3 regions of the Enterobacter sp. genome follow, and region 3 is predicted to be linked to each of the others. Evidence: riboswitches for the same ligand, from Rfam matches in the RefSeq annotation. Region 3 holds a riboswitch; each other region holds the start of a gene.
The links. Region 3 has a riboswitch for thiamine pyrophosphate ahead of thiM (hydroxyethylthiazole kinase). Riboswitches for the same ligand answer to the same signal wherever they lie in the genome.
Positions count from the first base shown of each region.

Region 1: another riboswitch for thiamine pyrophosphate. It lies ahead of thiC (phosphomethylpyrimidine synthase ThiC); the one in region 3 lies ahead of thiM (hydroxyethylthiazole kinase).
Region 2: another riboswitch for thiamine pyrophosphate. It lies ahead of thiB (thiamine ABC transporter substrate binding subunit); the one in region 3 lies ahead of thiM (hydroxyethylthiazole kinase).

Region 1 covers NZ_CDRQYH010000064.1:1,447-11,370, reverse strand. Annotated here, with positions in the region: gene ACWYRJ_RS16630 (HesA/MoeB/ThiF family protein) at 1-322, opposite strand, end outside; gene thiE (thiamine phosphate synthase) at 309-950, opposite strand; gene thiC (phosphomethylpyrimidine synthase ThiC) at 950-2,845, opposite strand; TPP riboswitch at 2,925-3,033, opposite strand; gene rsd (sigma D regulator) at 3,088-3,585, opposite strand; gene nudC (NAD(+) diphosphatase) at 3,681-4,454, shown strand; gene hemE (uroporphyrinogen decarboxylase) at 4,493-5,557, shown strand; gene nfi (deoxyribonuclease V) at 5,567-6,238, shown strand; gene ACWYRJ_RS16595 (YjaG family protein) at 6,280-6,870, shown strand; gene hupA (nucleoid-associated protein HU-alpha) at 7,057-7,329, shown strand; gene ACWYRJ_RS16585 (DUF1481 domain-containing protein) at 7,341-8,033, shown strand; gene purD (phosphoribosylamine--glycine ligase) at 8,092-9,384, opposite strand; gene purH (bifunctional phosphoribosylaminoimidazolecarboxamide formyltransferase/IMP cyclohydrolase) at 9,400-9,924, opposite strand, start outside.
Region 2 covers NZ_CDRQYH010000001.1:130,957-140,880, forward strand. Annotated here, with positions in the region: gene leuC (3-isopropylmalate dehydratase large subunit) at 1-250, shown strand, start outside; gene leuD (3-isopropylmalate dehydratase small subunit) at 261-866, shown strand; gene ACWYRJ_RS00590 (cation diffusion facilitator family transporter) at 1,029-1,919, shown strand; gene ACWYRJ_RS00595 (cytochrome b/b6 domain-containing protein) at 2,026-2,607, shown strand; gene ACWYRJ_RS00600 (sugar efflux transporter) at 2,656-3,834, opposite strand; gene sgrT (glucose uptake inhibitor SgrT) at 3,954-4,106, opposite strand; gene sgrR (HTH-type transcriptional regulator SgrR) at 4,195-5,850, shown strand; TPP riboswitch at 5,887-5,987, shown strand; gene thiB (thiamine ABC transporter substrate binding subunit) at 6,019-7,002, shown strand; gene thiP (thiamine/thiamine pyrophosphate ABC transporter permease ThiP) at 6,978-8,588, shown strand; gene thiQ (thiamine ABC transporter ATP-binding protein ThiQ) at 8,572-9,273, shown strand; gene ACWYRJ_RS00630 (DedA family protein) at 9,318-9,924, opposite strand, start outside.
Region 3 covers NZ_CDRQYH010000006.1:9,677-19,600, reverse strand. Annotated here, with positions in the region: gene fbaB (class I fructose-bisphosphate aldolase) at 40-1,092, opposite strand; gene ACWYRJ_RS03415 (nucleoside permease) at 1,343-2,620, shown strand; gene ACWYRJ_RS03410 (ADP-ribosylglycohydrolase family protein) at 2,617-3,621, shown strand; gene ACWYRJ_RS03405 (PfkB family carbohydrate kinase) at 3,618-4,571, shown strand; gene ACWYRJ_RS03400 (GntR family transcriptional regulator) at 4,545-5,291, opposite strand; gene thiD (bifunctional hydroxymethylpyrimidine kinase/phosphomethylpyrimidine kinase) at 5,334-6,134, opposite strand; gene thiM (hydroxyethylthiazole kinase) at 6,131-6,901, opposite strand; TPP riboswitch at 6,937-7,034, opposite strand; gene ACWYRJ_RS03385 (YadA C-terminal domain-containing protein) at 7,650-8,723, shown strand; gene ACWYRJ_RS03380 (hypothetical protein) at 8,937-9,398, shown strand; gene ACWYRJ_RS03375 (glycoside hydrolase family 32 protein) at 9,483-9,924, opposite strand, start outside.

The DNA of each region.
Region 1 (9,924 bases), on a different contig from region 3:
TAAGACGCTCCTGTAAGGCAATCAGCTCGATATCCGGGTTTAGCTGGTTCAGCCGCTGCCGGGTGATTTTTGCTTTCGGCTGGCTGATATCCTCGGTGGTAAAGAGGATTTGTCGCTGCAGGTTGCTGAGGTGGACCTCATCGTCGTCCGCCAGCACCAGCGTGCCGATGCCCGCACCTGCCAGATAAAGCGCGGCGGGCGCGCCTAATCCGCCCAGACCGACAATCAGCACCCGGCTGGCGAGCAGCTTTTGCTGCCCGTCGATGGCGATATCCTCCAGCAGGATCTGACGGCTGTAGCGCATAAAGTCACGATCGTTCATCGCCAGCTCCTGCCAGCTGTAACAGCTGTTCGGTGGCGGACTGCCAGTCTGCAGCCTGGGTGATGGCGCTGACGACGGCGATGCTGCCGACGCCGGTCTCCAGCACCGCCGGGACGCGTTCAAGGCTGATTCCGCCGATGGCGACGGTGGGGTAATCGGCAAGGCGTTTAAGATGACTCGCCAGCTGCGTCAGACCCTGCGGTGCGGAGGGCATCTGCTTGGTTTGCGTCGGGAAGACGTGGCCCAGCGCGATGTAAGAGGGACGGGCCGCCAGGGCCACGTCGATCTCCATGTCATCGTGCGTTGACACGCCAAGACGCAGCCCGGCTTCACGGATAGCGCTTAGATCCGTTGTTTCGAGGTCTTCCTGACCCAGATGCACGCCGTACGCCTGGTGCTTAACGGCCAGTCGCCAGTAATCGTTGATAAACAGGCGGGCGTTATACCGACGCCCCAGCGCGATGGCGGCAACCACATCGGCTTCCACCTCGTCATCGCGCTTATCCTTGATGCGCAGCTGGAGGGTGCGAACGCCTGCCTCCAGCAGTCGCTCTATCCACGCCACGCTGTCCACCACCGGATAGAGCCCTAAACGGTAGGGGACGGGTGGGAAATCGGGCTGGTACATTACGCCTCCTCTTTTTTGAGGTAGATTTCGCCGCCTTTGGCGCGGAAGGTTTCAGACATGTCCGCCATGCCCACTTCAATGGTTTGCGCTGCGGCGTAGTCACGCACTTCCTGGCTGATTTTCATCGAGCAGAATTTTGGCCCGCACATAGAGCAGAAGTGCGCGACTTTGCCTGATTCCTGCGGCAGGGTCTCGTCGTGATAGGCGCGGGCGGTGAACGGATCCAGCGCCAGGTTGAACTGGTCTTCCCAGCGGAATTCAAAGCGCGCCTTCGACATGGCGTTATCGCGGATTTGCGCGCCCGGATGGCCCTTGGCCAGATCCGCCGCGTGGGCGGCAATTTTGTAGGTAATCAGCCCCTGCTTCACGTCCTCTTTATTTGGCAGGCCGAGGTGCTCTTTCGGCGTCACGTAGCAGAGCATGGCGCAGCCGAACCAGCCGATCATCGCCGCGCCAATGCCTGAGGTGAAGTGGTCATAGCCCGGTGCAATATCGGTGGTCAATGGCCCCAGGGTATAGAACGGCGCTTCGTGGCAGTGCTCCAGCTCCTCGGTCATGTTGCGGCGGATCATCTGCATCGGCACGTGTCCCGGACCTTCAATCATCACCTGCACGTCATACTCCCAGGCGATTTTGGTCAGTTCGCCCAGCGTGTGCAGCTCGGCAAACTGCGCTTCGTCGTTCGCGTCGCGAATAGAGCCCGGACGCAGGCCGTCGCCCAGCGACAGAGAGACATCGTACGCGGCGCAGATTTCGCAAATTTCGCGGAAGTGCTCGTAGAGGAAGTTTTCCTGGTGATGGGACAGGCACCACTTCGCCATGATGGAACCGCCGCGCGAGACGATGCCGGTCAGACGCTTCGCGGTCATCGGCACGTAGCGCAGCAGCACGCCCGCGTGAATGGTGAAGTAGTCCACGCCCTGCTCGGCCTGCTCCAGCAGGGTGTCGCGGAACGCTTCCCAGGTGAGGTCTTCGGCAATGCCGTTGACCTTCTCCAGCGCCTGATAAATCGGGACGGTGCCAATCGGTACCGGGCTGTTACGCAGGATCCATTCGCGGGTTTCATGGATATAGCGGCCGGTGGAGAGATCCATTACCGTGTCCGCACCCCAGCGCGTGGACCAGACCAGCTTTTCCACCTCTTCTTCGATGGAGGAGGTGACGGCCGAGTTACCGATGTTAGCGTTGACCTTCACCAGGAAGTTGCGGCCGATAATCATCGGCTCGGATTCCGGGTGGTTAATGTTGGCGGGGATAATCGCGCGGCCGGCGGCCACTTCGTCACGTACAAATTCCGGCGTGATGTTCTCCGGCAGACGCGCGCCAAAGCCTTCACCAGGATGCTGATAGCGCAGCACTTCACTGCGGATACGCTCGCGACCCATGTTTTCACGGATGGCGATGAACTCCATCTCCGGCGTGACGATACCCTGGCGGGCGTAGTGCAGCTGGGTCACGCATTTACCTGCTTTAGCACGTTTTGGCGTCAGCAGGCCGGTAAAGCGCAACTCGTCCAGGCCGTCGTCGGCCAGGCGCTCTTTGGTGTACGCAGAGCTGAGCACGCTCAGCTCTTCGCAGTCGTTACGCGCGTCAATCCACGGCTGGCGCAGCTTTGCCAGCCCCTGCTGGACGTTGATGGCAACATCAGGATCGCCGTATGGGCCGGAGGTGTCATACACCGGCACGGCTTCGTTGTCTTCATACTGTGGATTCTCTTTGCTGCCGCCGATAAGCGTCGGGCTGAGCTGGATTTCGCGCATCGGAACGCGGATATCGTCCTGCGAGCCGGAAATGTAGATGCGTTTCGAGTTGGGGAAAGCGGTGCCTTCCAGCGTGTCGATGAAGTGTTGGGCCTGTGCGCGCTGTTCGCGGCGGGTCAGTTTTACAGTAGACATAGCTCATTCCAAAAGTGAAGGACATGGCTTGTCAGACGACGGATGAAGCAAGAGAGGATCGCCCGGGGGGCGATACAACAGCAGTGTGACTCTTGTTCCCTTCGCAGGTATTAGCCTGATCAGGTTCCGCGGATCCCGAATTAACGGTCTCAGCCCGGCTTTCGCTCTGGGCACTCCGACAAGAAAAATCCCCCTCGTGAGAGGGGCGAATGGTTGTAAATTACTCGTTAACGATTAAGAACTCAAGCAGGGCGCGCGACGTTCTCTTCGTTACTGATGTTCAAATCATTGTCCAGGGCGAGAGAGATCAGCTTATCTTCCAGCGTGAATCGCTCCTCAAGCGCTTCGCCGAGGTCGGATAGCGCTTTCTGGAACTCAAGATAGTTATCGTGATCGATGGCATTCTCGAGCGTGGAATCATAGTAATCCATGATCTGCTGGGTATTGGCTTCCAGCAGCGGATAGAGCTTGCTGGCCGCTAAATACGGCGTTGTCCCTTCCATTTCGCGGATAATGCGTTCATAAATATTGAAATGGCCGTCGGACAGATAGTCGACCAGGCCCTGACAAAAATCATCCAGCGCTTTTTCGTTCAATCGCATAAACGATTCTTTGCCAGGCTTAATGCCGACCAGATTGTAATAAGCCACGAGTAGATGCTTGCGCACATGCAGCCAGCGATCCACCAGTTTGTTACTTCCTCTAACGCGCTCAGTCAGGCTTTCTAGCTGGTTTAACATGGTCGACTCCGCAAAGTGTAGGATTGAATCTGCTCATCCAGAATGTAACCACAATGCTAACAACATGTCAGTGAAGCGAAGGTAGTGCAATAGATATGGATCGTATTATTGAAAAATCAGATCTGGGTTGGTGGATCGTCAGCCACGAACAAAAATTATGGTTGCCCGGTGGAGAACTGCCCTACGGTGCGGCGGAAACGTTCGATCTCGTGGGCCAGCCTGCGCTAGAGATCGGCGAGTGGCAGGGTGAGCCCGTGTGGTTGATCCAGCAAGCGCGCCGTCAGGATATGGGATCCGTTCGCCAGGTGTTGGATCTGGACGTGGGCCTGTTCCAGCTGGCGGGGCGCGGCGTGCAGCTGGCGGAGTTTTATCGCTCGCACAAATACTGCGGCTACTGCGGTCATACCATGCGTCCGAGCAAAACCGAGTGGGCGATGCTCTGCAGCCACTGCCGCGAGCGCTACTATCCGCAAATTGCGCCGTGCATTATCGTCGCTATCCGCCGGGATGATTCCATTCTGCTGGCGCAGCATACCCGTCATCGCAACGGCGTACACACCGTGCTGGCCGGCTTCGTCGAGGTGGGCGAAACGCTGGAGCAGGCGGTGGCGCGCGAGGTAATGGAGGAGAGCGGCATCAAAGTGAAGAACCTGCGCTATGTCACCTCCCAGCCGTGGCCGTTCCCGCAGTCGCTGATGACGGCCTTTATGGCCGAATATGACAGCGGCGAGATCGTTATCGATCGGAAAGAGCTGCTGGATGCGAACTGGTATCGCTACGACGATTTACCGCTGTTACCACCGCCGGGTACCGTGGCGCGTCGGCTGATAGAAGATACCGTGGTGATGTGTCGGGCCGAGTATGAGTAGTGTTACACTGAGGCCATGACGCTTAAGGAACTGCAAAAATGACCGAACTGAAGAACGATCGTTATCTGCGTGCGCTGCTGCGCCAGCCCGTTGATGTCACCCCGGTGTGGATGATGCGCCAGGCGGGACGCTATCTGCCAGAGTACAAAGCCACGCGCGCGCAGGCGGGCGATTTTATGTCGCTTTGCAAAAACGCCGAGCTGGCCTGTGAAGTGACGCTCCAGCCGCTGCGCCGCTTCCCGCTGGATGCGGCGATCCTCTTCTCGGATATTCTGACCATTCCGGATGCGATGGGCCTTGGCCTGTACTTCGAAACCGGTGAAGGTCCGCGTTTCACCTCTCCGATCAAAAGCAAAGCCGACGTGGACAAGCTGCCGATTCCCGATCCGGAAGGCGAGCTGGGCTACGTGATGAACGCCGTGCGCACCATTCGCCGCGAGCTGAAAGGGGAAGTGCCGCTGATTGGCTTCTCAGGCAGCCCGTGGACGCTGGCGACCTATATGGTGGAAGGGGGCAGCAGCAAAGCCTTCACCATGATTAAAAAGATGATGTACGCCGAGCCGCTGGCCCTGCATGCGCTGCTCGACAAGCTGGCGAAGAGCGTTACGCTCTATCTGAACGCGCAGATTAAGGCGGGCGCGCAGTCGGTGATGATTTTCGATACCTGGGGCGGCGTGCTGACCGGGCGCGATTATCAGCAGTTCTCCCTGTATTACATGCATAAAATCGTCGACGGCCTGCTGCGTGAAAACGAAGGTCGCCGCGTGCCGGTGACGCTGTTCACCAAAGGTGGCGGCCAGTGGCTGGAAGCGATGGCGGCAACCGGCTGCGACGCGCTGGGTCTCGACTGGACCACCGATATCGCCGATGCGCGTCGTCGCGTGGGCGACAAAGTAGCGCTGCAGGGCAATATGGACCCGTCCATGCTCTATGCGCCGCCAGCCCGCATTGAAGAAGAAGTGTCGACTATACTGTCTGGTTTCGGCCAGGGGGAAGGCCACGTCTTTAACCTCGGCCACGGCATTCATCAGGATGTGCCGCCAGAACACGCAGGCGTATTTGTGGAGGCGGTGCATCGGCTTTCTGCCCAGTATCACAAGTAAGGAGTCGTTATGGATCTCGCGTCGCTACGCGCTCAACAAATCGAACTGGCCTCATCGGTGATCCGCGAGGATTGTCTGGATAAGGACCCTCCGCAGTACATTGGCGGAGCAGACGTCGGATTCGAGCAGGGTGGGGACGTGACGCGAGCGGCGATGGTGGTACTGAAATACCCTTCGCTTGAGCTGGTGGAGTACAAGGTCGCGCGTATCGCGACCACCATGCCGTATATTCCGGGCTTTCTCTCCTTCCGCGAATATCCCGCGCTGCTGGCAGCGTGGGAGCAGCTCTCGCAAAAACCTGACCTGCTGTTTGTCGATGGGCACGGGATCTCACATCCGCGTCGTTTAGGCGTTGCCAGTCATTTTGGGCTGCTGGTGGATGTGCCGACCATTGGCGTCGCCAAGAAACGCCTGTGCGGCGCGTTTGAACCTCTTGCATCCGAGCCGGGTGCGCTGGCGCCGCTCATCCATAAAGGCGAGCAGCTGGCGTGGGTCTGGCGCAGCAAGGCACGCTGTAACCCGCTCTTTATCGCTACCGGGCACCGTGTGAGCATGGACAGCGCCCTCGCGTGGGTGCAGCGCTGCATGAAGGGCTACCGCTTGCCGGAGCCGACGCGCTGGGCAGACGCAGTGGCGTCTTCACGTCCGGCTTTTGTTCGTTGGCAGGAAATTCAGCGATGATTCAGGTAAACTGCGCCTAATTTTCGATTCGAGAGATCATCATGCTACAAAACCCGATTCACCTGCGCCTTGAAAAGCTGGAAAGCTGGCAGCACGTCACCTTTATGGCTTGCCTGTGCGAGCGCATGTATCCCAACTATGCCGCGTTCTGCAAGCAGACCGGCTTTGGTGATGGCCATATCTACCGTCGCATTCTGGATCTGATCTGGGAAACGCTGACGGTGAAAGACGCGAAGGTGAATTTCGACTCTCAGCTCGAAAAGCTGGAAGAGGCGATTCCGGTGGCGGATGATTTTGATCTGTACGGTGTCTACCCGGCGATTGATGCCTGCGTGGCGTTAAGCGAACTGCTTCACTCCCGTCTGAGCGGTGAAACGCTGGAGCACGCTATTGAAGTCAGTAAGGCATCTATTACGACCGTCGCGATGCTGGAAATGACCCAGGAAGGTCGGGAAATGACCGACGAAGAACTGCGTGCGAACCCGGCGGTTGAGCAAGAATGGGACATTCAGTGGGAAATTTTCCGCCTGTTAGCAGAGTGTGAAGAACGCGATATTGAGCTGATAAAAGGGCTGCGCGCGGACTTACGAGAGGCTGGCGAGAGCAATATTGGTATAATTTTTAACCAATGAGACAATAAATCTTGAGATAACGCCCGTTTTGTCGCTCCTCGACTCTTCCCTTTCGCCCCTTGTCTGGTCTACATTTGGGGGGCGAAAAAAAGTGGCTATCGGTGCGTGTATGCAGGAGAGTGCTTTTTTGGCATTTTCGTCGCACTCGATGCTTAGCAAGCGATAAACACATTGTAAGGATAACTTATGAACAAGACTCAACTGATTGATGTAATTGCGGACAAGGCTGATCTGTCTAAAGTGCAGGCTAAAGCTGCTCTGGAATCTACCCTGGCTGCTATTACTGAGTCTCTGAAAGAAGGTGATGCTGTACAACTGGTTGGTTTCGGTACCTTCAAAGTGAACCACCGCGCTGAGCGTACTGGCCGCAACCCGCAGACCGGTAAAGAAATCAAAATCGCCGCAGCTAACGTGCCGGCATTTGTTTCTGGTAAAGCACTGAAAGACGCTGTTAAGTAAGACGCGTGGCAGTGAACAGTTTTAGCGAAGGGGCGGTAACGCCCCTTTTGTCTTTCTGGCGTGGAACGCTCGCGCTGGCAGGCATGCTGCTGCTGTCAGCCTGTAGCCACGACACCTCCCTGCCGCCGTTTACCGCCAGCGGTTACGCGGACAACCAGGGCGCGGTCAGGATCTGGCGCAAAGATTCCGGCGGCGAAGTTCATCTGCTTTCTGCCTTCAGCCCGTGGCATAACGGCAATACGTCGACTGCGGAATATCGCTGGCAGGGAGATGACCTGTCGCTGATTGAACTGAACGTCTACAGCAAAACCCCCGAACATGTGAAAGTGCGTTTTGACGACCATGGCGAGCTGAGCTTTATGCAGCGCGAAGTCAGCGGTCAAAAACAGCAGCTTTCCAGCGATCAAATCGCCCTCTACCGTTATCGTGCCGAACAAATCCGCCAGACCAGCGATGCGCTTCGTCTGGGCCGCGTTGTGCTGCGCCAGGGGCGCTGGCATGCCGATGGGTCGGTGACAACCTGCGAAGGGCAGACGGTCAAGCCTGAGCTCGAATCCTGGGCAACCGAACACATTCAACGCCGTCAGCGTCATTCATCAATGGAAGTGAGTGTGGCGTGGCTTGAGGCGCCGGAAGGCTCTCAGCTGCTGCTGGTGGCGAACGAAGACTTCTGCACCTGGCAGCCGACAGAGAAGAGTTTCTGAGGTAAATTCCCTCTCCCTTGAGGGAGAGGGTTAGGATGAGGGGGAACAGACGGTTCCGTTACTCCCCCTGCTCGCGCGCAATCGCGCGATAGCCGATATCCTGACGGCTAAAGCTACCGTTCCAGTGAATATCCGCCATCAGCGCATAGGCGCGCTTCTGCGCTTCTGCCACGGTATGGCCCAGCGCGGTTGCACACAGCACGCGGCCACCGTTGGTCAGAACACGATCGTCCTCAGCCAGCTTCGTACCGGCGTGGAACACCTTCGCACCTTCAATCTCTTCCAGCGGCAGGCCGTGGATTTCATCACCGGTGCTGTAGTTGCCCGGATAACCACCCGCAGCAATCACCACGCCGAGAGACGCACGCTCGTCCCACTCGGAGGTTTTCTCGTCCAGCTTGCCATCGCAGGCTGCCAGACACAGATCCACCAGATCGGATTTCATGCGCAGCATGATTGGCTGCGTTTCCGGATCGCCAAAGCGGCAGTTGAATTCGATGACCTTAGGGTTACCCTGCTTGTCGATCATCAGACCTGCGTAAAGGAAACCGGTGTAGGTATTCCCTTCTGCCGCCATTCCCTTCACGGTCGGCCAGATGATGCGATCCATGGTGCGCTGGTGAACTTCGTCAGTCACTACCGGAGCGGGGGAGTAAGCGCCCATTCCACCGGTATTCGGGCCGGTATCGCCATTGCCCACACGCTTGTGGTCCTGGCTGGTGGCCATCGGCAGAACGTGCTCGCCGTCTACCATAACGATGAAGCTTGCTTCTTCACCGTCGAGGAACTCTTCGATCACGATGCGGTGGCCCGCATTACCGAAAGCATTGCCCGCCAGCATGTCCTGAACTGCGGCTTCGGCTTCGTCGAGCGTCATCGCGACGATCACGCCTTTACCGGCGGCCAGACCGTCGGCCTTGATAACAATCGGCGCGCCCTTCTCACGTAAGTAGGCCAGAGCAGGCTCCACTTCAGTGAAATTCTGATATTCCGCCGTCGGGATGTTATGACGCGCGAGGAAATCTTTGGTGAAGGCTTTGGAGCCTTCCAGCTGCGCGGCGCCTTCCGTTGGGCCGAAAATTTTCAGGCCCGCTGCGCGGAACGCATCCACCACGCCAATCACCAGCGGCGCTTCCGGGCCGACGATGGTCAGGTCGATTTTCTCGCTCTGGGCAAAACTCAGCAGCGCCGGAATGTCGGTCACGCCGATAGCCACGTTCTGCAGCGCGGGTTCCAGTGCGGTACCGGCGTTGCCCGGTGCCACGAAGACCGTTGTCACCAGCGGAGACTGCGCCGCTTTCCACGCCAGCGCGTGCTCGCGTCCGCCGTTACCAATCACTAATACTTTCATTTTCAGCTCCGGGAATTAATGGCGGAAGTGGCGCATGTCGGTGAAGATCATCGCGATGCCGTGTTCGTCGGCAGCGGCAATCACTTCGTCGTCGCGGATTGAACCGCCTGGCTGGATCACGCAGGTGATGCCCACAGCGGCTGCGGCGTCGATACCGTCACGGAACGGGAAGAAGGCATCAGAAGCCATGGCGGAGCCTTTGACTTCCAGACCTTCGTCACCTGCTTTAATACCCGCGATTTTCGCAGAGTAAACGCGGCTCATCTGGCCTGCGCCTATCCCGATGGTCATGTTCTCTTTCGCGTAGACGATGGCGTTGGATTTCACGAACTTTGCGACCTTCCAGCAGAACAGCGCGTCACGCAGTTCCTGTTCGGTCGGCTGGCGTTTGGTCACCACGCGCAGGTCGGCTTCTGTCACCATGCCCAGATCGCGGTCCTGAACCAGCAGGCCGCCGTTTACGCGTTTGAAGTCCAGGCCCGGCACGCGTTCTGCCCACTGGCCGCAAATCAGTACGCGCACGTTCTGTTTTGCCGCGGT
Region 2 (9,924 bases), on a different contig from region 3:
CCAGGCGGAAGCCGAAGGTCTGGATAAGATCTTTATCGAAGCGGGCTTCGAGTGGCGCCTGCCTGGCTGCTCGATGTGTCTGGCCATGAATAACGATCGCCTGAATCCGGGTGAGCGCTGCGCCTCTACCAGCAACCGTAACTTTGAAGGCCGTCAGGGCCGCGGTGGGCGTACCCATCTGGTCAGCCCGGCAATGGCCGCCGCTGCGGCAGTCACCGGCCATTTCGCCGATATTCGCAGCCTGAAATAAGGAGACAATCATGGCAGAGAAATTTACCCAACATACGGGCCGGGTTGTCCCGCTGGACGCCGCTAACGTCGATACTGACGCTATTATTCCCAAACAGTTTCTGCAGAAGGTGACGCGTACCGGCTTTGGCGCGCACCTGTTCAACGACTGGCGTTTCCTGGACGACAAAGGCGAAGTGCCTAATCCGGAATTCGTTCTGAACTTCCCGGAGTACAAAGGCGCCTCCATTTTACTGGCCCGAGAAAACTTTGGCTGCGGCTCATCCCGCGAACACGCTCCGTGGGCGCTCACCGATTACGGCTTCAAAGTGGTCATCGCCCCAAGCTTCGCGGATATTTTTTACGGTAACAGCTTCAACAACCAGCTGCTGCCCGTCACGCTGAGCGATGAACAGATCGATGAGTTGTTCGCGCTGGTTAAGGCGAATCCGGGTATTTCGTTTGAAGTGGATCTGGAAGCGGAAGTGGTGAAAGCCGGGGATAAAACCTACAGCTTCAGCATTGATGCGTTCCGCCGTCACTGCATGCTGAACGGTCTGGACAGCATAGGTTTAACTCTCCAGCACGAAGCGGCGATTGCCACTTACGAAAACAAACAACCTGCATTTATGAAGTAATCCTCCGGCCTGCAGTGCACTCTGCAGGCCGCATTTTATCCCGATACCCGCCCTCATTCTGTAAATATTCCTAAACCCAGCCAATAATGACGTTATATTTAACGTCAATTTAATGTTCCCTGCGCAGAATAATCGCTCAATCAGTTGGTAGCGGAAATTATCATGGAAAAGAAAAATAGCAATGAGTCTCATATCCGTTCTAGGGAAATACACAAATGCACATTAGCAAGCGTGATAATTAATATTTTACTCACCTGCTTTCAGATAGTTGCAGGAATATTCTCCGGCTCGCAGGGGTTAATTGCTGATGGGATTCATTCTCTTTCCGATTTATCTTCTGACTTTGTCGTTCTGATTGCGAATAAAAAGAGTCAGAAAGCCTCTGATATCGATCATCATTACGGTCATCTGCGTTTCGAAAACGGTGCAAAGCTTATTATTGGCGCTATTCTGCTGCTCGTGGGGGTCGGGATGCTCTGGTCCGCTGGCAATAAACTGCTTAATCCCGAGACGCATCAGATAGTAAAAGGGGCCGCTTTGTGGGTGGCGATACTGGCGCTGGTGGTGAAGGAGAGTCTGTTCAGATACATGTTTGCCACGGGAAAACGTATTCAGTCCTCGCTGCTGATAGCCAATGCCTGGCATGCCCGTTCTGACGCAGCGTCGTCAGTGGTTGTCGCCATCGGTATTGCGGGGAATTTAGTGGGTTTTCACGCGATGGACCTGATTGCGGCCCTGATTGTCGGAGTGTTCATCGCCCATATGGGTTACAAATTCTCTGCCGATGCCCTGCACGATCTGATGGACCGTTCGCTTGAACCCGAGCTGGAGCACGATATCAAAACGTGTCTTCTCTCAACCGAAGGCGTCACCGGACTCCATGATTTAAAAACCCGCAAGATGGGCGATTTAGCCCTTGTCGATGTCCATCTGGAAGTGAACGGCGAATTAAGCGTAAAAGAAGGGCATCAGATTGCCGTCAATGCCAGAAACAACGTGATGCAAAAATTCAATGTGCTGAACGTGATGACGCATATTGATCCTGCCCACTAATCGGAACGCATAAATACAGTGTGACGCTACTCATCGTTAAGGTTTCGTTAATTAATCTGCGTCACACTGCATCGCATCAGCTCTCTCATTATTGAGGTAAAAAGCGATGAACCCAACGCTACGTAATACGCTTCCCCATAAAGAAACGCCTTTTCTTCGCGTACTGCACATTCTTGTAGCCATACTGGTGCTGGCCCAAATTATCAATTCTAATTTCACCGAAAGCGAGGCCCTCCACGAATCCGGACTGAACGGAATTGTTACCTGGATCCATGTTATCTCAGGGTTTGGTTTAATTTTTTGTGGTATTGCCATGATGGCATGGATGTTAACCCAGCGCGGATTTAAGTATTACTTCGCCTGGCTGGCGCTGGATTTTCGTGGAATCGTTGAAGATATTCGCACCCTCGCGCAGCGTCAATTACCTGACGCGCATGCTGGCGGTATGGCGGCAACGGTGCAAGGTCTGGGTGTGCTGGCGCTGCTGGGCGTTGCACTCTGCGGCGCGGCCTGGTTCGTGCTGAACGCCACGCTTGGGCCGGTTTCGTCCGTCACGGAATCCGTCTTAGATTTGCATAAATTCCTGACAGTTTTTATTGAGACATATTTCTGGGCACACGGTTTCATGGGCCTCGTTCATATGTACCTGACGCTACGCGCGCAGCGTAAATATCAGTATTCCGAATAAAACGGTTCGCAGAGCCCGGTGCTCCCGGGCTCCGTTTCACTCATCCGATCACACGTCTTTTACGCGGCAGGTCAGCAGGAGCGTCACGACGGATAGCGCCGCAATCATCCAGTAGACCGACGCATGGCCATAGCTTTGCGCCAGCGCCCCCTGAATCACGCCCGCCAGGATCACGCCGGTTGAAATACTGTTGGTAAAAAGCGTCGTTGCCGAGCCTGCACGGCCGGGCATCAGATCCTGGAACCAGAGCATGCCGATCCCGGCAACAATTCCAATAAACACGGCGTTAAACAGCTGCAGCGCCAGCAACGCTTCACGCGAATGGAAAAGGATCAACCCCGCGTAGAACAGTACCCCGGCCGCCACGGCGACGATCATCATCCGACGCTTTCCAAAGCGCTTAACGTAATAGCCCGCCAGAATCATCGCCGGAATTTCCAGCCCGGCGGCGGTTCCCATTAAGATCCCTGCGAGCTTGTCCGGTAAGCCCAGATCGCTGCTGATCCACAGCGGCATATCAATAATGTACATGGTGTTGCAGGTCCACATCAGCGTCGAGGCAATAAACAACATGCGGACGTTCTTGTCCTGCCAGCCGCTCACCTGGGTAACAGGTTTATCCGTCGCCTGTTCGACGCGGGCCACGGACGGCAGTGCGAAGGCTATCAGCGCCAGGCTGATGACAAAAATCCCTGCCGCAATGGAGAACATGGTGGTAAAGCCATAGTTCAACGCCAGCATAAAGGCCAGCGGCGGACCAATGACCCACGCCAGCGAGAGCTGGGCACGCATCACCGAGCTGAACATCACCACTTCCCGCGCGGAGTTATCCGCATATTCACGGGCCAGGGCGAACAGCTGCGGCATAGCGGTGTTCGCCAACGACGCCAGCAGCACGCCGCAGGTAATGAGCGTCAGATAATGACGATTGAAGGCAAAGAGCAGCGCGTTACCCACGGCCATGGCGCAGCAAAAGAGGATCAGCTTGCGGCGATCGCCCTGGCTGTCCGATCGTTTCGCCAGCGCGAGGCTGACCAGGATCCCGGCAATGGCATTGACGGTATAAAACAGGCCGACCCAAAACGGCTGAGCCCCCACCTCGCGGCTGAGAAACAGGCTCAGCGTCGGCGCCTGAAGCGCCCCCGCCACGCCCATCATAAAGGCCACCAGCATAAAAGCGGCATACACGCCGTTCAGGCGTCGCCCCATCGTCATCAACCACAGCATGCGCAAGTCCTTGTGAAAGCGAATCGAAATTGGGTGAATAGTAAACGAAAAAAGCCAGCAAAAACATTTTGCTGGCGGGTGATAAGCACCAATACTCAGTCACACATGATCGAGGCGAGTTAGCGGGAAGAGGTCGGTGTCGTAACGTCCCACTGCATCAATTCTTCTAACGTTTTCAGCCGTTGCTCTGCACACCGGCGGGCCAGCCAGGACGATCCTTTTGTCGCTGAAAAGTACTGCTGATAAAACTGACGTGCGGTAGACCTCTTCATAATTTACCTCCTCGCTTCATCGAGGAGAATTATTGGCCTAATATAGGGATAAATAAATTGCTGGTTTTTTGTCAGGAGTTCCCCTTTTATGCCTTCCGGTCGTCTGCAACAACAGTTTATCCGCCTCTGGCAGTGCTGCGAGGGACAATCGCAGGAGACCACGCTCAACGAGCTGGCGGACCTGCTTAGCTGTTCCCGCCGTCATATGCGCACGCTGCTCAACACCATGCAGCAGCAGGGGTGGTTAAGCTGGGAAGCGGAAGCGGGACGCGGCAAACGTTCGCGGCTGACCTTCCTGTATACCGGACTGGCGTTGCAGCAGCAGCGCGCAGAAGATCTGCTCGAACAGGACCGCATCGATCAGCTGGTCCAGCTGGTGGGCGACAAGGCCGCCGTGCGCCAGATGCTGGTCTCCCATCTCGGACGCAGCTTTCGTCAGGGCCGACACATTCTTCGGGTGCTCTACTACCGTCCGATGAAAAATCTGTTGCCCGGCACGGCGTTACGCCGCTCGGAAACCCACATGGCCCGACAAATCTTCAGCGGCCTGACGCGCATAAATGAGGAAAACGGGGAACTGGAGGCGGATATTGCGCACCACTGGCAGCAGCTTTCCCCGCGCCACTGGCGCTTCTTCTTACGCCCCGGCATCCACTTTCACCACGGCCGCGAGCTGGAGATGCACGACGTCATCGCCTCTCTGGAACGCGCCCGCAGGCTGCCGCTCTACTCGCATATTTCGCGCATCCACTCCCCCACGGCCTGGACGCTAGACATTGAGCTGTCGCAGCAGGACAAGTGGCTTCCCTGGCTGCTGGGCTATGTACCGTCGATGATTTTGCCCGGCGAGTGGGAATCATTGAACAATTTTGCCAGCCTGCCGATTGGCACCGGGCCCTACTCCGTGTCCCGCAATAACAGCAACCAGCTGAAAATCCGCGCGTTCGATGACTACTTTGGCTATCGGGCGCTGATCGACGAAGTGAACGTGTGGGTATTGCCTGATCTCAATGAAGACCTGAGCTGCGGTCTGACGCTTGAAGGCCCCACCACCGGAGAAAAGGCCGTGGAGAGCCGCCTGGAGGAAGGATGCTACTATCTCCTGTTTGACCGCCGCACCCACCGCGGGGCAAACCAGGGCGTCCGCAAGTGGATCAGCCACGTGCTGTCCCCTTCCAATCTGATCTACCATGCGGAAGAGCAGTACCAGACATACTGGTTTCCGGCCTACGGCCTGCTTCCGCGCTGGCACCACGCCCGGCCGTCGCACTGCGACAAACCCGCAGGGCTGGAGTCCATCACCCTGACCTACTACCGCGAGCACGTGGAGCATCGTTTTATCGCGAGGATCATGACCCGCCTGCTGGCAGCCGAGGGGGTCAAGTTAGAGGTAAGAGAAGTGGACTATGACGAATGGCATCAGGGAGAGATCGCCAGCGATATCTGGCTCAACAGCGCTAATTTTACCCTGCCGCTCGATTTTTCATTATTTTCACACCTGTATGAAGTCCCGCTGATCCAGCACTGCATCGATCGGGACTGGCAGCAGGACGCCGCCCTATGGCGATCGGGCGAGATGAACCTTGCCGTTTGGTGCCAGCAGCTGCTGGCCGAGCAGGCGATCGTCCCGCTGATCCACCACTGGCTGATGATCCAGGGCCAGCGCAGCATGCGCGGCCTGCGGATGAACACCCTGGGCTGGTTTGATTTTAAATCCGCCTGGTTTGCGCCACCGGAGCCATAACGCTTTCGTAATATTCACCAAATCATTACAATAGCGCCGTTCTCAACGGGGTGCTGCATCACAGATGTGCGCTGAGATAATACCCGTCGAACCTGATCCGGATAACGCCGGCGAAGGGATTTGAGGCTGTCGCTCAAAATCCTTTGCCACTCAACCCTGAGGTGCAAAGTGTTAAAAAAAGTTCTCCCCCTGCTGGCGCTGTTCGCGCTGCCTGCTTTTGCCAAACCCGTCCTGACGGTCTACACCTACGACTCCTTCTCTGCCGACTGGGGCCCTGGCCCGGTTGTCAAAAAAGCCTTTGAAGCGGACTGCAACTGCGAGCTGAAGTTCGTGGCGCTTGAAGATGGCGTGTCGCTGCTCAACCGTCTGCGCATGGAAGGAAAAAACAGTAAAGCCGACGTGGTACTCGGGCTGGATAACAACCTGCTGGAAGCCGCCTCGCAAACCAAACTGTTTGCCAAAAGCGGCGTCGCGGCAGATGCCGTTAACGTGCCGGGCGGCTGGAAGAACGACACCTTTGTGCCGTTCGACTACGGCTACTTTGCTTTTGTTTACGACAAAAATAAGCTGAAAAACCCGCCGAAGAGCCTGAAAGAGCTGGTCGAAAGCGATCAGAAGTGGCGCGTAATTTACGAAGATCCGCGTACCAGCACGCCGGGTCTGGGCCTGCTGCTATGGATGCAAAAGGTCTACGGGGATAAAGCACCGGAAGCATGGCAGAAGCTGGCCGCCAAAACCGTCACCGTGACCAAAGGCTGGAGCGAAGCCTACGGCCTGTTCCTCAAAGGCGAAAGCGACCTGGTGCTGAGCTACACCACCTCCCCGGCCTACCACATTATCGCCGAGAAAAAAGACAACTATGCAGCCGCAGATTTTGCGGAAGGGCACTATCTGCAGGTGGAAGTGGCCGCGCGTACCGCTGCCAGCAAACAGCCGGAGCTGGCCGAGAAGTTCCTGAAGTTTATGGTTTCACCGGCGTTCCAGAACGCCATTCCAGCGGGCAACTGGATGTATCCGGTTACTAACGTTGCGCTGCCCGCAGGTTTCGAGCAGTTGACCAAACCGAAAACCTCGCTGGAGTTTACGCCGCAGCAGGTCGCCGCGCAGCGTGCAGCATGGGTAAGCGAATGGCAACGCGCCGTCAGCCGTTGATTCCCGGCTGGTTACTTCCCGGGCTGCTCGCCGCCGCCGTGATGGTAGCGGTCAGCCTGGGGGCTTTTCTTGCATTGTGGTTTAACGCGCCAGGGAGCGACCTGCTCGCCCTCTGGCACGACAGCTACCTCTGGCACGTTATCCGGTTCTCCTTCTGGCAGGCGTCTCTTTCTGCCCTGCTGTCGGTGATCCCGGCTATTTTTCTGGCACGCGCTCTGTATCGACGGCGATTTCCCGGCAGGCAGGCCCTGCTGCGCCTGTGCGCCATGACGCTGATCCTGCCCGTGCTGGTGGCGGTATTTGGTATTCTAAGCGTTTACGGTCGCCAGGGCTGGCTGTCTTCACTGTTCGGTCAGCTTGGCCTGGAATGGTCATTCTCGCCTTACGGACTGCAGGGCATTCTGCTGGCGCACGTATTTTTCAATATGCCGATGGCAACGCGCCTCTTTTTGCAGGCGCTGGAAAATATTCCCGGCGAACAGCGTCAGATTGCCGCCCAGCTCGGCATGCGCGGCGTGTCGTTCTTCCGCTTTGTCGAATGGCCGTGGCTTCGCCGCCAGCTCCCGCCCGTGGCGGCGTTAATCTTTATGCTCTGCTTTGCCAGCTTTGCCACCGTGCTGTCACTCGGCGGCGGGCCGCAGGCCACCACCATTGAGCTGGCGATTTACCAGGCGCTGAGTTACGACTACGATCCCGGTCGCGCCGCGCTGCTGGCGATGGTGCAGATGGCGTGCTGTCTTGCGCTGGTGCTGTTGAGCCAGCGGCTGAGTAAAGCCATTCCCGCTGGCAGTCATCAAATAACCGGCTGGCGCGATCCGCAGGACAGCCTGCACAGCCGCGTCAGTGATTTTATCCTGATCGCGCTGGCGCTTCTGCTACTGCTGCCGCCGCTGATGGCCGTTATTGTTGACGGATTGAACCTCAATCTCGGGTCCGTCCTGCAACAGCCCGTTCTCTGGCAAGCCACCTGGACCTCGCTGCGTATCGCCCTCGCTGCCGGATTACTGTGCGTCCTCCTGACCATGATGCTGCTGTGGAGCAGCCGTGAGCTCTACGCCCGCCAGGCGCAAAAAGCCGGACAAATGCTGGAGCTGACGGGCATGCTGATCCTGGCGATGCCGGGCATCGTGCTGGCAACGGGCTTCTTTTTACTGTTTAACAGCACCTTCGGCCTGCCGGAAAGGGCAGATGGCATTGTGATTTTCACCAACGCCTTAATGGCCATCCCCTACGCGCTCAAGGTGCTGGAAAACCCGATGCGCGACGTCAACAGCCGCTACGGTTTGCTGTGCCAGTCGCTGGGGATGCAGGGCTGGCAGCGGCTGAAGGTAGTCGAACTGCGCGCGCTAAAACGCCCGCTGGCGCAGGCGCTGGCGTTTGCCTGCGTGCTCTCTATTGGAGACTTTGGCGTCGTGGCGCTGTTCGGCAATGACGATTTCCGCACGCTTCCGTACTGGCTTTATCAGCAAATCGGCTCTTACCGCAGTCAGGATGGCGCGGTTACCGCGCTGTTACTGCTGCTGCTGTGCTTTGCCTTATTTACCGTTATCGAAAAACTCCCGGGGCGTGATGTTAAAACTGACTGATGTAACCTGGCTCTATCAGCATCTGCCGATGCGCTTCACGCTCTCCGTTCAGCAGGGCGAGCGGATTGCGGTGCTTGGCCCAAGCGGTGCCGGGAAAAGCACCTTGCTCAATTTGATCGCCGGCTTTCTGCAACCTGCCAGCGGGTCGATAGCCATCGATAATCGTGATTTCACCAACGCCCCTCCGGCTAAACGTCCTGTGTCGATGCTGTTTCAGGAAAATAACCTCTTCACCCATCTGACGGTGCGGCAAAACATCGCGCTGGGAATGCATCCGGGGCTCAGGCTGAACGATGCCCAACGCGAAAAACTTGAAGTGATTGCCGGACAGATGGGGATCACCGAATTTATCGACAGGCTGCCGGGCGAGCTCTCCGGCGGCCAGCGTCAGCGCGTGGCGCTGGCGCGTTGTCTGGTGCGCGAGCAGCCGCTTCTGCTGCTGGATGAGCCCTTCTCGGCGCTCGATCCCGCGCTGCGTCAGGAGATGCTCGCCCTGGTGCAGGAGGTCTGCCAGCGCCAGCAGCTGACGATGCTGATGGTTTCGCACAGTATTGAGGATGCAGCACGGATTGCGCCGAGATCGGTGGTCGTTGCCGAAGGGCGGATTGCATGGGATGGGAAGACGGAAGAGCTGCTCAGTGGTCAAGCGGGGGCGTCTTCACTGTTGGGCATTCGTGCGGTCTGATGCCCTCACCCTTGCCCTCTCCCACTGGGAGAGGGCAATAGTCCTTAACGACTGACCACTTTTAACAAAATCTCACCGTACACCGGCATCAGCGGGTGACGAATCAGCGCGACCAGGGCTACCGCAGCCACACCCAGCGTCAGCGGAGCCAGCCAGAGCAGGCGAGTACGCGGGAGGTAGCGCGTCAGGCGATCGACACTGGCTTTAGCGCTGCGCCACAGTCGCCAGCAGAGCCAGACCGCCAGCCACAGCAGCAGCGCCGTGCCCAGCAGCAACCACTTAAACTCACCGCTTTGCATCCCGTCCGGAATATCAATGGCAGCACCCGCGAGGATCCCCGGCAGGAAGTAGAACGGCGGCCAGAAGACGCAGCCGATAATGTTCGGCACCACGAATTTCGCGACGGGCAGATCCAGCATCCCGGCCACCATTGGCACCAGCGGACGCGTTGGCCCGACAAAGCGCCCGACGAGGATGGTAAACATGCTGTGCTGATGCAGCGCATGCTCGGTTTTATCCAGCAAGGCTTTGTTCTTTTTCATGAACGACCAGCGGTGCAGCGGCTTCTTAAAGCGCCAGCCCAGCCAGAAGGAGATCCAGTCGCCGAGCAGGCAGCCGATAATCCCGGCGAGCCACGCCTGCCAGAAATTA
Region 3 (9,924 bases):
GGCGGCTACGCCTTACCCGGCCTACACTTCGCCCTCAGGTCAGGCAATCGTGACTTTGCTGTCCAGATAGACGTCCTGCACCGCATTGATCAGCTTCACGCCGTCGGCCATCGATTTCTTAAACGCCTTACGGCCCAGGATCAGCCCCATGCCGCCCGCGCGTTTGTTAATAACCGCCGTACGCACCGCATCTGACAGGTCAGTATCGCCGCCCGCCGCGCCGCCGGAGTTAATCAGCCCAGCACGTCCCATATAGCAGTTCGCCAGCTGGTAGCGCACCAGATCGATCGGGTTATCGCTGGTCAGCTTGCTGTAAACGCGGTCATCGGTGTAGCCAAAGTTCACCGCTTTATAGCCGCCGTTATTCTCGGCCATTTTCTGCTTCACGATATCAGCGCCAATGGTCGCCGCCAGATGATTCGCCTGGCCGGTCAGGTCGGCCGACACGTGGTAATCCACGCCGTCTTTTTTGAACGCCGAGTTACGCAGGTACGCCCACAGCACGGTCACCATGCCGAGCTCATGAGCGCGCTCAAACGCCGCAGAGATCTCTTCAATCTGACGACGGGACTGTTCAGAGCCAAAGTAAATCGTCGCCCCAACGGCAACCGCCCCCATATTGAACGCCTGCTCGACGCTGGCGTAGAGCGTCTGGTCATATTCGGTAGGGTAACTCAGGGTTTCGTTGTGGTTCAGCTTCACGAGGAACGGAATGCGGTGGGCATAGCGACGCGAGACGGAGGCCAGCACGCCGTAGGTGGAGGCTACACAGTTACAGCCCGCTTCAATCGCCAGTTCAACAATGTTCTTCGGATCGAAGTAGAGCGGATTCGCCGCAAAGGAGGCGCCCGCCGAGTGCTCAACGCCCTGGTCTACCGGCAGAATAGAGAGATACCCGGTGCCGCCGAGCCGTCCGGTGTTGTAGAGCGTCTGCATATTTCGCAGCACGGCAGGGGGACGGTTGTTGTCGACCATCACGCGGTCAACGTAATCATGACCAGGCAGGTAAAGCTGGTCGGCTGGAATGGTCATACAACGATGCTGTAAAAGGCTGTCGGCGTCTTTGCCAAGCAACTGCGCAATATCAGTCATGTGATACTCCCGTAAGTTCGACGTCATGTCGGTGTGCGTTAATCCAGTCCCATTATTTATGGGCAGACTAAGCCTGGTACCGACTTAACAGATTTTCCAGCCTTTGCATTTTTTTTCAGCACAATCTGCTGGCTCGATTCGTGTACAACAAAACTGTTACATTGATCAAACAATCGCCACAAAGGTATTTAAAAGGTATTATTGAATGGTATGTTAAAGGCGTACCCTCTCTGACATGCAGGATTAAAAAATGAAAACGAAAGTCCAACTGTCATTCATGATGTTTGTTGAATGGTTTATCTGGGGCGCGTGGTTTGTGCCGCTGTGGCTGTGGCTGAGCAAAAGCGGTTTTACCGCGGGGGAAATTGGGTGGTCTTACGCCTGTACTGCCATTGCCGCTATCCTCTCCCCGATTCTGGTCGGCTCACTGACGGACCGCTTCTTCGCCGCGCAGAAAGTGCTGGCGGTGCTGATGTTTGCCGGCGCGATTCTGATGTACTTCGCCGCACAGCAAACCCAGTTCAGCACCTTCTTCCCGCTGCTGCTGGTTTACTCCCTGACCTACATGCCCACCATCGCGCTGACCAACAGTATTGCCTTCGCGAACGTGGATGACGTCGAAGCCGATTTCCCGCGTATCCGCGTGATGGGCACTATCGGCTGGATCGCCTCCGGTCTGGCGTGTGGGTTCCTGCCGCAGATGCTGGGCTACAGCGATATTTCCGATACCAATATTCCGCTGCTGATGACGGCCGCCAGCTCCGCCCTGCTCGGCGTCTTTGCCCTGTTCCTGCCGAACACCCCGCCGAAAAGTACCGGCAAGCTGGACTTCAAAGTGATGCTCGGGCTGGACGCGCTGATCCTGCTGCGCGACAGAAACTTCCTCGTGTTCTTCTTCTGCTCGTTCCTGTTCGCCATGCCGCTGGCCTTCTACTACATTTTCGCCAACGGCTATCTCACCGAAGTGGGAATGAAAAACGCCACCGGCTGGATGACGCTCGGCCAGTTCTCCGAAATCTTCTTTATGCTCGCCCTGCCGTTCTTTACCAAACGCTTTGGTATTAAGAAGGTCTTACTGCTGGGTCTGATTACCGCCGCCATCCGCTACGGGTTCTTCGTATACGGTGGTGCGGAACAGTACTTCACCTACGCCCTGCTGTTCCTCGGGATTCTGCTGCACGGCGTGAGCTACGACTTCTACTACGTCACCGCGTATATCTACGTGGATAAAAAAGCGCCGGTGCACATGCGCACCGCCGCACAGGGCCTGATTACGCTGTGCTGCCAGGGCTTTGGTAGCCTGCTGGGTTACCGCCTGGGCGGCGTGATGATGGAAAAAATGTTCGCATACAAAGAGCCGGTGAATGGGCTGACCTTCAACTGGGCCGGAATGTGGACGTTTGGTGCAATCATGATTGCCGTGATTGCCGTGCTGTTTATGCTGTTTTTCCGCGAATCGGACAAAGAGATCGCCGCAATTGCGGTGGTTGATGGCGATACCGCGCTGACACAAGGGGAAGTTAAATGAAACAAGAACGTGTTCTCGGTGCCCTTTACGGGCAGGCTTTAGGGGATGCGATGGGCATGCCGTCGGAGCTGTGGCCGAGAAAGCGCGTCAAGGCGCACTTCGGCTGGATTGACCGCTTTTTACCCGGCCCGGCAGAGAATAATGCGGCCTGCTATTTCAAACAGGCAGAGTTTACCGACGATACCTCAATGGCGCTGTGCCTGGCTGATGCGATCGTCGAGTGCGACGGGGAGATCAACGCGGACGTTATCGGCAAGCATATTCTGCGCTGGGCTCTGGATTTCGATGCGTTTAATAAGAACGTGCTCGGCCCGACCTCCAAAATCGCGCTTAACGCAATTCGTGACGGCAAGCCGGTCAGCGAGCTGGAAAACAACGGCGTGACCAACGGGGCGGCGATGCGCGCCTCCCCGCTGGGCTGCCTGCTTCCGGCGACGCGTCTGGAACACTTTGTTGAGCAGGTGGCGCTGGCCTCCAGCCCGACCCATAAATCGGACCTCGCCATTGCCGGCGCGGTGGTGATTGCGTGGGCGGTTTCCCGTGCCGTCGACGGCGAAAGCTGGCAGAACATCGTCGATGCCCTGCCGGGTATCGCCCGCTATGCGCAGGAGGCGAAAACCACCACCTTCAGCGCGTCGCTGGCGGCGCGTATTGAGCTGGCGCTTAAGACCGTACGGGAAGCCAACGGCATCGACTCCGCCAGCGAGCAGATTTATCAGCTTGTCGGCGCAGGAACCAGCACCATTGAGTCCGTCCCGGCGGCCATTGCGATGGTCGAACTGGCGGAAACCGATCCGAACCGCTGCGCCATTTTATGCGCCAACCTGGGCGGCGATACGGACACCATTGGCGCCATGGCGACAGCCATCTGCGGCGCGCTCCACGGCGTTCAGGCGATTGACCCGGCGCTGAAGGCCGAGCTCGACGCCGTTAACCGGCTCGATTTCGGTCACTATTGCGAGAAACTGCTGCACTATCGGGAGCAAAGGGAGGGCGTATGAATGCATTTGCCCAACGTCTCGACACCCTGCACGCCACGCGCCCGGTGACGGTGCTGGGCGCAGCGGTGATAGACGTCATCGCCGACGCCTACGCCCTGCCCTGGCGCGGGTGCGATATCGAGCTTAAACAGCAGGGCGTGAATATCGGCGGCTGCGCGCTGAATATCGCCATCGCCCTGAAGCGGCTCGGCATTATGGCGCAAAACGCTCTGCCCGTCGGTCACGGCGTCTGGGCGGATATTATCCGCAACGCCATGGCGAAGCAGGATCTGCACAGCGCCGTGGAGGCCGATACGGGCGACAACGGCTGGTGCCTGGCGCTGGTTGAGCCTGACGGCGAACGTACCTTTATGTCCTTTAGCGGCGTGGAGAACCAGTGGCAGCAGCGCTGGCTGGATGCGCTTTACGTTCCGCAAAACAGTCTGGTTTATTTGTCCGGCTACCAGCTGGCATCGCCGTGCGGCGAGCTGCTGACACGTTGGCTGGAGGGATTACAGGACGTGACGGCATTGATCGATTTCGGCCCCCGCATCGCGGATATTCCCGACGCGCTGATGGAGCGGATTATGGCCTGCAGGCCAATCGTGTCGCTCAATCGTCAGGAAGCGGAACTTGCAGCTGAAAGATTAGGTGTGGAGTCTGAAAACCTGGGTGAAGTGTGGCAGCAACGCTTCGGCGCCGCGCTAATTGTGCGCCATGATAAAGACGGTGCTATGTGGTATGAGGGTGACGCCTCGGGCGTTGTTCCGGCGTTCCCGGCGACGGTTGTGGACACCATTGGTGCTGGCGACAGCCACGCGGGCGGCACGCTGGCAGGGCTGGCAGCGGGATGGTCACTGGCAGACGCCGTTTTGCTGGGGAATGCCGTGGCGTCCTGGGTGGTCAGCCACCGCGGCGGCGATTGCGCCCCGACTCGTGAGGAATTACTCCTCGCACACAAAGACGTATAGATCGCTGCGACAGTAGCTGATGCTGTACTCAATCGGACGGTGCTGCTGGTCAAGCGCAACCTGCTTGATCACCAGCACCGGTATTTTTTCATCCATCTTAATGTGCGCCTGAAACTCGCTGTCCGGCATGCGGGCGCTCACCCTTGAGCGGGTGCGCTGCGGGAAGATGTTCTGACTGCGGAAGTAGTCGTACAGCGAAATGCCAATGGCATCCGGATCGGGAATTAACCCGACCGGGACCCAGGACTCTTCAATCGACACCGCATCGTCATCCACATAGCGAATGCGCTTAAGTAAAAAAACCTCGCTGTCCGGGGAGATCGACAGGTGATTAGCCACCTCTTCCGGGCATTTCACCACCCGCTTGTTGACCCACAGCGTATTGGGCTTTTGGCCGCGCAGCACCACCTGCTGCGAGAACCCGCGCGCCTCTTTCAGCGAATATTCAAAGATGTTGTTGATTTGCGTGCCATATCCACGGGAACGCGTCACCACGCCCTCTTCCTCCAGCGCCTGCATTGCCTTTCGCACGGTGATGCGCGACACGCCGGTTAACTGGCTCAGATCGCGCTCGCCGGGCAAAATATTCCCGTGCTCCAGCACCCCGCTGCGCACCGCATTTTTTACCGTTTCGGCAAATTTCAGGTACAGCGGCGTGTTGTCCGGCGCGGCGATCCGTTCATTCAGTTGAGCGATTAACCGGGTATGCGCTTGTTCCATCTCTGTTTTCTCAGGCGTGGTGTTTCCTGCCAGTATACTGGGTTACCACCATGCATGAAAATGATGAACCGGCCCAATACCGTGACCGACTTCCAGAGTATCGGCTTTTGCCAGCGCCGCCGAGAGCCAGGCTTTCGCTTCGCTAACCGTATCGGCCCAGCCTTCATGCCGGGGACGCAGCGCCGCCAGCGCGGCGGAGAGCGTGCAGCCCGTGCCGTGGGTGTTTTTGGTCTGCACGCGCGGCGCGGTAAAACGTACTTCGCCATCGCGGGTAAAGAGCCAGTCCGGGCTTTCAGCATCGTCAAGATGACCGCCCTTCATCAGCACCGCGCCGCAGCCCATCGCCAGCAGCGCGTTTCCCTGCGCTTTCATCTCGCGTTCCGTTTGCGCATGCGATGTGCCTAACAGCGCGGCGGCTTCCGGCAGATTGGGCGTGATAAGCGCCACCTGCGGCAGCAGTTTTGTACGCAGCGTCTCCACGGCGGAGGCCGAAAGCAGCGGGTCGCCGCTTTTTGCCAGCATGACGGTATCCAGCACCACGTTTTGCACCTGATAGCGTTTAAGCCGCTCGGCCACCGCTTCCACAATATCCGTCTCGGCCAGCATGCCGATCTTGGTGGTATCGATGCGCACGTCGCTGAACACAGAATCCAGCTGCGCGGCAACAAAATCCGGCTCGATACGGTAGACCGACTGCACGCCGCGCGTGTTTTGCGCCACCAGCGCGGTAACGACCGAGCAGCCGTACGCGCCAAGGGCCGAGAATGTTTTCAGGTCAGCCTGGATACCCGCGCCGCCGCTGGGATCGGTGCCGGCAATGGTCAGGGCGTTAATCCGCTTCATGCCTGCTCCTCCAGCGTATAGAGCGCATCCAGGAACGCGCTGGCAAAACTGCCCGGGCCACGCGACTGCGCAACCGCGACCGTTCCGGCTCGTTTCATCCATCCGCAGGCGGCAGCGACGTTATCCAGCCGGTCACCCGGCAGCGAGCAGCTCGCCGCCACAACGGCAGAGAGCGCGCACCCGGTGCCCACCACGCGCGTCATCAGCGGGTCACCGCCGGTAACCGTTCGGGTACGTTGCCCGTCCGTGATGTAATCCACCTCGCCGGTGACGACCACAACGGCATTGGTCTGGCGAGCCAGCGCCTGTGCAGCGGGCACCGCGCTGGCTGCGGTATCGGTCGTATCAACGCCGCGCCCGCCCGGGCTCATCCCGGCAAGAGCAAGGATTTCAGAGGCATTGCCGCGAATGGCCGCCGGTTTCAGGGCAAGGATTTGATGGCAAAACCGGGTGCGGAACGTCAGGGCGCCCACGGCAACCGGGTCCAGCGTCCAGGGCTTGCCTGCCGCCACCGCGCTCTCAATCGCCCGGCGCATCGACTGGGCGCGCGGCGCGGTCAGCGTGCCAACGTTGACCAGCAGCGCATCGGCGATCGCGGCAAACTGCTCGGCCTCTTCGGCCTCAATCACCATCGCCGGGGATGCGCCAAGCGCCAGCAGAACGTTGGCCGTAAAGGTCTGTACGACATCATTGGTCATACAATGGGTCAGCGGAGAACGGGTGCGGAAGTGATGTAAAACGTGTAAATCGAGCAGGTCAGGCTGCATGGGTTCGCTCCTGCCTTGCGTGAAGAAGCGATGACCGGGAAGGCATCTGACTTCCCTACGCTGGCATTATCCAGATCAGGTAATACGGGTATTTCTCAGCCTTCAACGAAGAAGGGCACCCCGAGTCAAAATACTTTTAAAACAATGATTTATTGAAATCAATGTTCTCATTCAGTGTAACCGTGGCCACAGGCCAGGCGCAAGGGGTTTTGATTTATCACGGCAGCGATCGCGTTATGAATCTCCCTAAACACTTTTTCGCTAGCATCTTCAACATAAATATTTTTTCCTGGTATATCCCGGAACAAAAATGAGCTGAATTTATTTTCATTCGAAGCTGACGAAAGGTTCGATAATAAATAATCGGCAAAAAACCATAAATTTACATAAACTGTTATGTGTATTATTAACCCATTCAAATCAAAACACTTAAATATATTTAATGTATTAGTGTTTTATATCTAATTTGACTCTCATCCATTATGAATCGCTATCTTATTGTATTATAAGATTATTAAGCCGAGCTTTTCTGGAACGGTTCGTTTTGCTATTCCTGCTATTTATGATTTAGATCAATAATCAAAATTACACATTCATAGATAGTTACTGCACGTTACGAAATAAGTTATCAAACCAAAATTTTCAACGTTAATAGTGAATTATTTCAGATATAACAAGGCGTTGTATCTTCCCGCCAGGATAGCGCCCTTACTTTATTTTTTCTTGTAGTGATGATGAGAGCTTTAAAATGAACTATTTAAATACAACAGCTATCGCTGTTTTTGGTTTTGTGTTTGCTGGTTCAATGAATACTGCAAATGCTGCGGAAGCAAACATAAACCTTGACGATAACGTCAACAATCCAGGTGCTCACATTCAAATTCAGGGTACCGATAAAACCGCCTATAACCTTGATAACATTGAGGGGAGTAACATTAAGCAAGACGGGCAAATCTATAACCTTCAGGGCGATATTGACAGAGCAAATACAGCTATTAATAAAGCACAAGATACAGCTAACACCGCTCAAGATGGCGTAAATGCTAACACTCAAGCTAACGCTATCCTTAACCAGAAAGTCGACGATTACAAAGCAGATCAGACAATCACTGATAACAAACAGAATATATTGATTGATAACACTAATAATAAAGCAGACGCGGCTTTACAAGGCGTTATTACTAACGGTCAAGCAATTATTGATACAAACACGAGAGTAGATAAAACTGACATCACCGCGACCAATGCGAACAACAAAGCAGACGCCAACACTCAAGCGCTAGCAAGTAAGGTAGATAAAAGCATTTTCAACGCCGATCAGGATAGACAAGATCAAGCACTTCAGGATGCCTCTGGCAAAGCGACTCAGGCATTTAATACGGGCGCTTATGCGCAATCTTTAGCTGTCGATGCAGAAACGGTAGCCGCAGCGAATAAATCTGCTGTTGCTACCGTTCAGTCACGCCAGCAAACACAGGAAGCGACAATTCAGAATCACAGCGCACAATTAGCGAATCATGAATCACGTATTACTGCGTTAGAGAGTCAAAATAACGCTAAGTTCTCTTCTCTGGAGAATCAGCAGAATGAGGATCGCAAGGAATATCGTGCTGGTATCGCTGGCGCTGCTTCTCTTGCTGGTTTGCATTACGTTGATACAGATAACGCGGTTGCCGTCGGTGCTGCCAACTTCAAAGATGCGCAAGGTTATGCGATCGGCTACCGTCATAAGTTCGCTGAGAATGTAGCTGCTACTCTCTCTACATCAGGTACATCCAACGGCAATGAAATTGTTGCGGCGTCCGCATCATACGGATGGTGATGTTACAGTATTAAAACAAAATGCCAGTGAGCTAAAGAAATCGCCCATGAGTTTTGATCAGCTGGCTATAACTCAATACATTGCTGCTCGCAAATAAAATGACAAAGTACATTTTTATCTCCGCTGTTTTGTATCTCACTTTTATTTTATTAGGGATATGGATCGGCTTGATGTTAGGCACCTATATTTATAATTGTAATTACTGAGGCAATAATGAAAAAGTTAATGATGATAGCGGCTGTATTATATCTTGCTGCGTGTTCCTCACCAGCTCAATGGATGGCGGATTGTCAAAGCAAGGGGGTGAGTAAAGACGCTTGTTATATTGCAGAGCAAAACCGCACTACAGCCATTAACGCTGCTGCAGAAAAACAGGCTTTGGAGAATGCTGCTCAACTTGCACAATCAGCACATAAGCATTTTCCTGAAGGCTGCACTCAGGTTATGGATGCTGCGGGTCGTTGTGACAGCAGGCCTGCCAAAGCGAGCGGCGATGTTATACAGTTTTCAGGTGAAGCGGATCACGTTATGAATAAGCCAATCTCTGATGCTGCTGAATATCTGCTTTCGAAAGGCTGGAAGCCAAATAAGGGTTTATGGCACAAGGGTAGCTATATTATGCAGCTGGTTGTCGAGAAAGAGAGAGTTCTAAACGCACAATTATCAAAAATGTGATCTTAGCACTACGCTCCCTCCTGATAAGATTTACATAGCCCCATTTGTATGGGGCTTTATTTTAGCTCATGACTAAATACAGATTTACTCTAACTGCCACGCCCCGCCATGAATAAGCGATGCTCCTCCCGTCCAGGCAAATAACGCCAGCTCGCGGCATTCGGCATCAGGATAAATACGGCTGCTGAGGCACGCCTCACCTTCGTTAACAAACACTTCCACCGAAGAGCAGTCAAAGAACAGGCGCAGGCTGAGCGCGTCGTTCAGGTTAAGCGCGACGCTTCGGGTACCGCACAGGCCATACTGTGGATAGTGTCGCTCCAGCACCAGGCGCTGCATCTGGGCATCAACATAGAGGCGTAGGCCGTCGCCGAGACGAATGCCGTATTGCTCCGCGCTGCTATTCGTGCAATCCCATTGCAGAATGACTTCCATCGCATCGCAGTGTTCCACCAGCGTCATCTGCTGGTTATTAAGTGTACTTATCGGCCAGGGGAACCACGCCCCGCGCAGGGCTTCAACTTCT